DNA from 3 places in the Peribacillus sp. TH16 genome. Region 2 is predicted to be linked to each of the others. Evidence: riboswitches for the same ligand, from Rfam matches in the RefSeq annotation. Region 2 holds a riboswitch; each other region holds the start of a gene.
The links. Region 2 has a riboswitch for cobalamin ahead of JFV29_RS07085 (hypothetical protein). Riboswitches for the same ligand answer to the same signal wherever they lie in the genome.

Region 1: linked by a shared signal. The riboswitch ahead of JFV29_RS27460 (ABC transporter substrate-binding protein) and the one ahead of JFV29_RS07085 (hypothetical protein) in region 2 are both predicted to bind cobalamin.
Region 3: linked by a shared signal. The riboswitch ahead of JFV29_RS01400 (energy-coupling factor ABC transporter permease) and the one ahead of JFV29_RS07085 (hypothetical protein) in region 2 are both predicted to bind cobalamin.

Annotation. Positions count from the first base shown of each region.
Region 1 is NZ_JAEKEM010000009.1:2,778,633-2,781,909, forward strand. It holds gene JFV29_RS27455 (FecCD family ABC transporter permease) at 1-326, opposite strand, end outside; gene JFV29_RS27460 (ABC transporter substrate-binding protein) at 289-1,257, opposite strand; cobalamin riboswitch at 1,436-1,612, opposite strand; gene JFV29_RS27465 (polysaccharide deacetylase family protein) at 1,700-2,587, opposite strand; gene JFV29_RS27470 (ABC transporter ATP-binding protein) at 2,691-3,277, opposite strand, start outside.
Region 2 is NZ_JAEKEM010000002.1:1,462,677-1,465,953, reverse strand. It holds gene JFV29_RS07090 (MBL fold metallo-hydrolase) at 356-1,183, shown strand; cobalamin riboswitch at 1,286-1,485, shown strand; gene JFV29_RS07085 (hypothetical protein) at 1,754-1,987, shown strand; gene JFV29_RS07080 (hypothetical protein) at 2,022-2,210, opposite strand; gene JFV29_RS07075 (YheE family protein) at 2,308-2,511, opposite strand; gene JFV29_RS07070 (YheC/YheD family endospore coat-associated protein) at 2,573-3,277, opposite strand, start outside.
Region 3 is NZ_JAEKEM010000002.1:283,899-287,175, forward strand. It holds gene cobJ (precorrin-3B C(17)-methyltransferase) at 1-145, opposite strand, end outside; gene JFV29_RS01395 ((2Fe-2S) ferredoxin domain-containing protein) at 160-528, opposite strand; cobalamin riboswitch at 680-869, opposite strand; cobalamin riboswitch at 1,080-1,275, shown strand; gene JFV29_RS01400 (energy-coupling factor ABC transporter permease) at 1,453-2,196, shown strand; gene JFV29_RS01405 (energy-coupling factor ABC transporter substrate-binding protein) at 2,198-2,512, shown strand; gene cbiQ (cobalt ECF transporter T component CbiQ) at 2,496-3,272, shown strand.

The sequences.
Region 1 (3,277 bases), on a different contig from region 2:
AATGTGTAGGGGTCAGCAAGCGGGTTCCTGAGCAGTCCCTGAAAGGCTGCCCCGGCAATCGCAAGCGAAGCCCCAACCAAACCTGCAAGTAATACACGTGGCAGGCGGATGTTCATTACGATATTCGTCAGCATCACATCTGGCTCAACTGAGATTGGTAAATGAAAAAATTCCTTGCCGATAATTTGTATAAGCGCTGGAATCGGTACTGACACCGAACCAAAGGAAATGCCAAACGTCATTGCGAAAAGCAAAAACAATAACGCAATCAAATAAGCAAACGCCCACTTAGTTGTCAAATAGGTTCGGATAGACTGATTTGGCAAGTTCCTCTACTCCCTCTATTAAGCGTGGACCAGAACGGGTCACTAAGTCAGAATGGACATCAAAGACTTGACCATCCTTAACAGCAGCTACATCTTCCCATCCTTTTCGGCCCGTCACTTCACTGACTGGATCTTTTGTATAATAACCATATGTTGTAATAATGACATCCGGATTTGCAGCAATCATAGACTCTTCGTCAATTTTCGCCCACCCGTCCAATTCGGCTGCTGCATTTTTCGCTGAAATTATGTTAAGCATTTCATTCATGAATGTATTTTTTCCAGGTGTATAAATATCCGGTGATGGCGAAACCTCTACTAGAACGGTTTTTCTTTCCTCATCCTTAACGGATTTAGCTTTTTCCTGAATTTTCTTCAGTTTCGTTTTCATATTCGCAACGATTTCTTTTGCCTTATCATGTTCTCCCGTTGCCTGTCCAATCATATCAATAGACTCATACACTTCGTCAAAGCTTTGTGCATCATTGACTACAAGGACATCTATTCCAGCATCCTTAAGCTGCTGCAATCCCTCATTCGAATTATGGGCACTGGATGCATGAGCAAGAACAAGATCAGGCTTTAAGGAAACGATTAACTCCGTGTTCATTTCCATTCCGCCAACTTTTTCAATTTCTTTCGTTTCTTCCGGGTAATTATCAATGTCGGATACACCAACAACCTTTTTACCCAAACCAAGTGCAAAGACCACTTCTGTATTACTTGGTATCAATGTAACAATTTTCTTTGGTTGTTCTTCTATCGTTACTTTTTCACCCGTTGCATCTTTTATCGTAATCGGGAAAGCTTGGTTTTCAGTATGATTCGTTTGTTGCTTTTCTTTCGTTCCTTCTTTTGATGTATCATTGCAACCAACCATAATACCTGCAGTTAGTAACATCACTAGAATCAGACCATAGATTTTCTTCATTTTACATCCCCCACAATCTTTTAATTCAATTTCCGACCACCTAAAGAAAACGCATCCTGAAGTGAAGAAGCGAATTTCAAAACAAAAGCATCTCCCGTCAAACGGAAGATGCTTGTATGGCAACAATATAATTACGGACTCAGAAGGTCTGCCACACACCTTCCCATCCGCGTAGGTTACAGGTGTACGAATCTTGGCAGGTCTCCTGGCTAATGGTCATCGTCAACGGCACCTTCCCATATCTCACATACAGTGGTACACAGCCGCTAACTCCCATTTACAGTGGCGGGACCGCGTTGGTATTTCACCAACTTCCCTTTTAAGTCATTAAGACACCAAATCGTTCATATGTATATAATTTTCACTGCTTTTCATTATACACTATGTAAGAAATGATTATTATATGATTTTTCAGACTGATTCCGAAATACCTTGTCTTCAATTAATAACGTGATGCATTTTCAATCAGCGCTGCAAATCCATCGACTGACAATCCGGGTGAAATCCGAACTCGGTGTAGTGCATGCATCCCTTGGTCCCTTGAAGCTCCACCAGCTTCGGTGGTTACTGCCATCTTGTATCCAGCTTCTTCTGACAACCTAAGGCTCTCCTCGTTATACCGACCAACAGGATATGAAAGTACTGTCGTGTCCTGTTGGAGAATACGATCGAATAAATCCTTTGACTGTACCATTTCAGCTTCCTGCTGCCCTACCGTCATACGGTTAAGCTCAAGATGGTTGATAGTATGACTTTCAATAGAAATCCCATTCTCGCTCATCTCCACCATTTGTTCTTCCGTCAGGTGATGACTTTTTTCAATAGATTTCCCGATCATAAAAACAGTAGCTTTCATATTATATTCTTTTAATATAGGAAAAGCCTCCGTGTAATTATCTGTATAGCCATCATCAAAAGTAAGCCAGACACACTTTTCACTTGGCATCCGATTTTCCGTTAAAACAAGAAATGCTTCCCTAGGGGATAATGTATAGTAATCATTCTCCCGAAGCCAGTTCATTTGTGATTGAAATTCCTCTCTTGGTACCCGAAGGTTATTACCTTCAGAAATACTATGATACATCAATATTGGAAGTTGAACCGTGGACTCGGCTCTTATCCAGTTTCTCGTATCGATCTGTTCAGGATATAATCTGTCCTCCGAATTCTGCCCGACGTCATTCTCCGCTGCTGCAACCACTTCAATGTTATCTTCCGCAATCGGTGCAGCCGTCTTTGTACCTATATTCTCTAAAACCCCTTGTGAGCATGAAGGCAAAATTAAAATTCCCAGCAATGCTACCATCAATAAAACTCTGTATTTCCTCACTATCATTCTCCTAATTTTTTCTAGCATAATAGTACCAGAAAACTAGTAAATAATAAAGTATTCCATTTAGCGAAAAAAAAGGCAACCCGGTGGCTGCCTTTTTTTAACTAGTAAATCGACAAGTACTTTGATCACGCGGAATGCCTAAATCTTTCGGCACCATCGTTTCAATCAAAAAGTTCTCATCTTCTTCATAAATAATCTTCTTCATTTCAATTCCGAAGTATTCCTTCATCCGGGATTCTGTCATTACTTCCTGGACTTCCCCGTAAACGACCGGCTTTTGTTTGGCTGTCATTAACACATGGTCAGCAAGGAAAAACGCATGGTTTGGGTAATGCGTGTTTATGATACAAGAGATTTTCTTTTCTTGTGACAAACGCTTTAATGTCTGTAAAATCACAACCTGCTTTTGAACATCAAGATGGGATTCCGGTTCATCGAGAATGAGCACTTCCGGGTCTGATACCAGCGTACGTGCAATCAACGCTAGTTGCAACTCACCACCACTGACTGTATTGCAGGACTTCCCAGCAAGATGGCCAATCCCTACAGTTTCCAGGGCTAGGTGAGCGGCTTCACGGTCCTTCACGGAAGGCTGGGCAAGCGCACTGATGTATGGGGCTCTTCCCATAATGACCAATTCTTCGAGTGTAAAACCAAATACCATTTTATGCGCCTGCGGAACAT
Region 2 (3,277 bases):
CAAAGTCTGTATCATGAATGCTTTAGCTTTTTTATCAACCAAGGTAATATTGATAGTTACTCAGCGTTAATGATTAGCCGTGAATTTTTTTATCGCCCAAACTTAAATACGGAGTACCCTTTCTTAACAACTTCCTTTTAACCGAAGCCAGATTTTTGCTGTTTCTTTTCTTAGTTGCATAATAGAATACCTTAAATCAATGACAATGGTTTCAAAAAGTGCCTTGATTCTACCGGAAAATATACTACGGGTCTTTGCTAGGAAAATACTATTTGCTTGTCAAAAGTATGGAGGAATATTACATTTATTGTAATGAACAAGGGGTATTTTTATACAATTGATGAGGAGGGAAGCCATGCTAGAGATTAAGACGATAAATGATGTGGTTTGTGTACAAGGGACCCCTGAAGGAATAAAGTCGGGGATGAGTGTATATGTTTTTTTAACAGACGGCCTATTGATTGATACGGGAGCCCAAATTTTATTGGAAGAACTTATCCCTTTCTATGAATCAGCCAACTTCGATTTAGTGGCGCTAACGCATTATCATGAGGACCATACTGGCGGTGCTTCCTGGATACAGGAACATAGAAAAGTTCCAATTTATATTCATCCGGTGTCGATTGATGTATGTGCGAAGGATGCTGAATATCCTGATTATCGCAAAACTTTTTGGGGAAGGAGAGATGGCTTCAAAGCTGAGCCGCTGGGGAGGGCTGTTCATTCCCGTACCCAAACGTGGGAGCCAATCTTTACCCCAGGTCATGCTATGGACCATATGGTGTATTTGAATCACAGTAATGGCATGCTGTTTTCAGGTGACCTATTCGTTACACCGAAAACGAAGCTTGTTTTACGGGAAGAATCTGTCCCTGTTATCATCGATTCTATAAATAGATTACTTCAATATGATTTTGGAGAGGTTTTTTGTTGTCATGCCGGTCATGTCCCTAATGGGAAGGAAATGTTTCAAAGAAAGCTCGACTATTTGGAAAACCTGCGTGGTGAAATTTTACGATTACATAATCAAGGCTTGGCAGTACATGAAATCCAGCAAATTGTTTTGCCGAATCAATATCCGCTTATCGAGATATCTGGCCACGAATGGGATTCGGAGCATATTATCACATCGATATTAAAAGAAAAGATATTGATTAATAAGGATAATGGAGCGAAATACTAATTAGTGATTTTGTGTAATGGAAGAGCTGTTAATCAATTTCCTTTTGAACACAGAAGCACGCATTGTAGTTTAAGGGATAATTTTATAATTTAAACTGAAAATTAAATACGTCTAGAAAAAGGTGCAGATAATATATTGAAGATTATCTGCTTAAAAGGGAAGTCCGGTTAGAATCCGGCGCTGTCCCGCAACTGTATATGAGAGCGATTCGAGTAATGCCACTGTCTCCTGCAAAAGGGGATGGGAAGGTTCGAAAAGCGATGATCATGAGCCAGGATACCTGCCTATTTTTAGCACAGCATCATAAACCTACGAGGATAGGAGGTGTTAAGTGCGAGAATTGACAAGAGCATGTTTTTCATTTTTTGAAAAATGGAAAATTCATGTTTGTTTTTTGTTATGTTTTCTTTTGCACTCTAACAACTTCTAATCGGGAAGTTGTTTTTTTATTTTTTTAGATGTAATCAATTATAATAGTCGATTTTTTAACAAAATTATAAGGAAATCTCGTCTCTCTATGGAACAAGAGAAAAGTTTTCTTTATGAACAAAATTTAAGGGGGGATAATGCATGTTTGGAACAGTTAGATACTTTACGGATTTTTTAAAAGCTAAGATTATGTATAATTTTTCTGGGGAAAAAATGATTTCTTTAAGCGAAAATCATACAAGGTTGAACAAGGAAATTAATGTGAAGGCAAAAAATTCAAAAGAAAAAGTAGAGTATTTACTTTTTCTTGAAAAGGCTTATGGAATAATTAATAAGGAAATGTTCGGTCAAAAGGAGGAGTTGACAGTTTTATAAAAAGGAGCCACCTAAAGGAGGCTCCGGACACTAATTATTTATTCTTGTTTGGCTCGGTTTCATCATAAAAATCATGGGCTTCTTCAATGTTCTGAAGGTCAGCAGCTGCATAAACATTCCCGCCGGCCAGCCCTTCATTGATGTAACGGTCGATGTCTAAGAAAGCAGAGTTCTTGCCTTCATATTCGGTATCCTTCAAAAATGTGAATTCTTCTTTATCCAAAAGAAATCCCTCCTAACCTTTTTTTATAGTGTAGGCAAAAGAGGGCTTTTTATTCTGAGTAAGTCCTCATGAATGAAATGAGGAGTTTAGCACTAAGTTATTCATATACATGATAGACCATTAAGTCATGTATGATGCTTTTGAGCTTAGCTTCGTCTGTTTCTGAAGGGGGATTGGCAGTCCATTCTATGGACCCGTCTTTATGGTATAAGGCTTGGACGGCCTGCTTGTTAAAGTAAAAGGAAATTTTCCAACCTGGTAAATTTTTATGTAATGGTGTCCATTGAAAATGAGTAATCATATGTATAACCTCCATATAAGCTGTCTCTCATTTCATTATAATGGAAAACGGCAGATGGAGGTTATTTTCTCGTTTGATTTAATAAAGTTAATTCAATAAACAGGTTTTTCAAATGCAAGAGTCGGCTTGCTTCAATTTCTTCTTCATCAAATTGCATGGGTTTAGAGTTTACTTCGTAAATGAAGAGTGATCCTGTTGAATCTTCGCCAATATCAATAGAGAATTCCCCGAGAAAGCCGAATTTCTTCGAAAGAATCAGACCGCACTTTTGAGCAATGTACGCCAACTTCCGGTTTAAATTCCTCGATTGTAAGTTTTTGTAAGGGAAAAGTTTCCCGCCTCTTGGAGTATGGGTTGTGATTTCCTGGGTTTGTGACATCCGTACAGCCTTACCAGTAATTTTATAGAACCCATTTTCATAATGAACGAGAACTCGGTAATCATAACGATGTCCATTCAGTTTCTTTGGTATAACCGCGCGTTGGGCGAGATAGGCTCTTCTCATCAGTAGCATTTTTTTATGCTCCCAAAATGAGGAGAAATTTGGGAAGGATTCACTATGTTTTAGGCTATTAAACTGAAGAGTTTCATCAGGATTCTCTATTAGTGTGTAAATACCTTTCCCTTGGCTTCCTTTAGATGGTTTTAGGTAAATATGTCTGTGGGATTTTAAAAAAGCCCTCAGTCCATCGCAATCACCTAGGATAATTGTTGATGGAAGATGGTTGGTGAGGGAGCCATCTTCCATCAATGCTTCATACATCAT
Region 3 (3,277 bases), 1.2 Mb from region 2:
TAAGAAGGCCCTGTATGAGTTCCACATATGTTTTGTAACCAATGATGAAGTCACTTTCTTGAAGGGCTTCTACAGCACGTTTGGTAATATGTTCAAAATTCCCTGGTCCAAAGCCAACGACAAATAATTTACCGTTTGTACTCATTTAGACATCTCCTTTTACAACTTGTCTTTTGAAATTCCTGTTTGAGCTGGAAAATCTGGATTAGGAGTCATTTCTCCATTAGTAAATTGGTAAATCATCTGTGGAATGAACTTCTCATCATCGAGATTACGGACAATCTCTCGTCCAAAATCAGGTGAATCCACTCGATACCATGTCCCTTGAGGATAAGCAATCACAACGCAGGCATCCTTACACCTTCCGTTACAGCGAGTTCTAGTAGTATGAATTTTTTGATTCAGACCTTGTGAAGTAATTTCATCACGAATTGCTTGCGTTATTTCTTCGCCACCTTTTTTCATGCAACTGCTGCCGTTACAAATCAAAAGATGCGAATTTGTGCCTTTTAAGTTCCAAGTTGTCATCTTCTTCCTCCTAAATCTGAGAAAAGGCAAAATAAAAAACCTTAACTGTTAGAGTTAAGGTTTAAAAAAAACTATATGAAAAGGGAGCCTCCAGCAAGCAAAGTGAAACTCTCAAAATCTCCATAGTCCTTCTACCTTTCCCTCCGAAAAGTATCACACAATTTTAAAAGCAGGTTTCCTGGCTTACGCTTCAATTTACTTTTGTCCCTTCCCAGCTCTAGGCCAGTGGTTATCGACAATTTCATCAGCGTTACAGTAGCGGGGGCTGCATCGGATTCTCACCGATTTCCCTATTATCCCTTGCGTGTTCATACAAGAGCACTTTTAAATTGAAATATTTGGTTTTATAATAATATATTTCTAGTTAACTTTATCTATCATATAACAACTTTTTTAAAATTCAATAGTTTATTCCGACTGTTTTGAAAAGTTTAATGGTGAAAATCCAGCTTCATGCCTATCCTCACTGCGATTTTATCCTTCTCAAAAAAATATGAATAGAGTGTAGATGGAATCATTGCTTTATGGTACAATAAACGAGAATTTTCAAAAAATTACATAAGTTTTATGGTGCTAGATTCCTCGGAATTTAGCTTAATAGGGAAGTCGGTGTAAATCCGGCGCGGTCCCGCCACTGTAAAGGGAAGTCCTAATACGTAATGAATAATCCACTGTCAAACGCGATGGGAAGGATGTATGAGGATGATGATCCAGAGCCAGGAGACCTGCCATGAAGCGTGAAACTGTTTACAACCTACGAGGATGGGTGTGCGGATCAGGCAGCTAAGCTAATATTTGTATTATGCTGCAAACTTACTGTTCATTACGCACTTCTTTCTTTTTGAGAGAAGTGCTTTTTATGTTGCCCGCCACTTCTCTTCTCAGCTTTAATCATTAAAAATAAAAGCGTTGAAAGGAGAAAAAATGAAAAAAGCCAATTGGAAAATACTTTATTTTGTCATTTTACTACTTTTCGTACCAAAGAAAGCAATGGCCATGCATATTATGGAGGGCTTCTTACCGATCGAATGGGCGATATTCTGGTGGGCTGTGACACTTCCATTTTTAATCTTGGGTTACCGTTCTATTAGGTCTAAAGTGAAGGAAAACCCAGAAACAAAAATGATGCTGGGTCTGTCCGGCGCATTCGTTTTTATTTTATCAGCCCTAAAAATCCCTTCCGTTACAGGAAGCTCTTCACACCCTACCGGCGTCGGTTTAGGTTCAATCTTGTTTGGGCCACTGGCCATGAGTGTCGTCGGTTCTATTGTTCTGTTATTTCAAGCTGTATTACTAGCTCATGGAGGACTAACTACGCTAGGAGCCAATGCCTTTTCCATGGCTGTTTGCGGGCCGTTCATTGCTTATTTTGTATTCAAAGGCGCTACTAAATTAGGTTGGTCCTTCTCTCTTGCTGTTTTCTTAGCAGCAGCTTTCGGAGATTTGGGCACCTATGTGATAACTTCTGTACAACTTGCTTTAGCTTTCCCATCGGAGGTAGGTGGATTCATGGCCTCATTCACTAAATTTTCAGGAATCTTTGCCCTTACCCAAATACCTTTAGCAATCAGTGAAGGTTTATTGACAGTCGTTGTCATGAATTTCTTGAAGAAATACAATCTAGGCGAATTGAAATTACTGCGAGTGTTATCTAAGGAGGCTCGTTAGCATGAAAAAAAGTTTATTGTTGCTTTTTCTAGTCGTCATACTTGCTATAATTCCGTTAATCACCCAACAAGGAACAGAATTTGGTGGAGCTGATGGAGTGGCGGAAGAAGCCATCACTAAAATCCAACCAGAATATAAGCCTTGGTTCAACAGTATCTGGGAGCCGCCAGGTGCAGAAACCGAAAGCTTATTGTTTGCTCTCCAAGCCGCGATTGGCGCCGGATTCATAGGATACTTCATCGGCGTTATGCGACAAAAAAATAAACAGTCCGTCCAAGAAAAGGACGAACAGGCAAAACATGTTACTCATAGATAAATACGCCTATTTCAACCGGCTAAAGCATGTACATCCTTTAGAGAAAATGATTTTTGCCCTCTCCCTTTTGTTGTTTTCTTTAGCAGTGAGGGATACGACCGTCTCACTCATCACCTTTACCGTGATGAGTGCTTTTATCATTTTCGGGGCAAAAATTCCAATCTCTTATTATCTAAAATTACTCTTATTACCTGGATTTTTTGTACTATCAGGTACAATTACCATCCTTTTTTCATTCGCAAGTAAATTTACTTCGATACCAAATGTATGGTGGTCCTGGAATTTCGGCAGCTGGCAAATATTTATCAGCGAAGACAGTATAAAAACGGTAATTGGTCTAATCGTTGTTGTATTAAGCAGTATCAGCTGTTTATATTTCCTAACCTTAACTACTCCCATCACAGTTATACTATATGTATTGCGTAAGCTGAAACTGCCTTCATTGCTGATTGATTTAATCGAATTAACTTATCGCTTCATCTTTATTTTTTTAGATACAGCTATGGCCATTCATCAATCACAGTCATCACGGCTTGGATATAGTTCAGTGAGGAAGGGAATTCGATCTCTCGGGTTACTCATATCTTCCCTGTTTTTAGGAGTGTTTCAGCGCTCTGAACAATTAACGATGGCAATGAACGCAAGAGGGTATCAAGAGAATATTTCATTTATCGATGACTCTTACACTTATTCCTCTCGTAATTGGCTGATTACCATTGTAACTCTAGTAAGCTTATTCTTTATTTATAGATATATATAAATTGG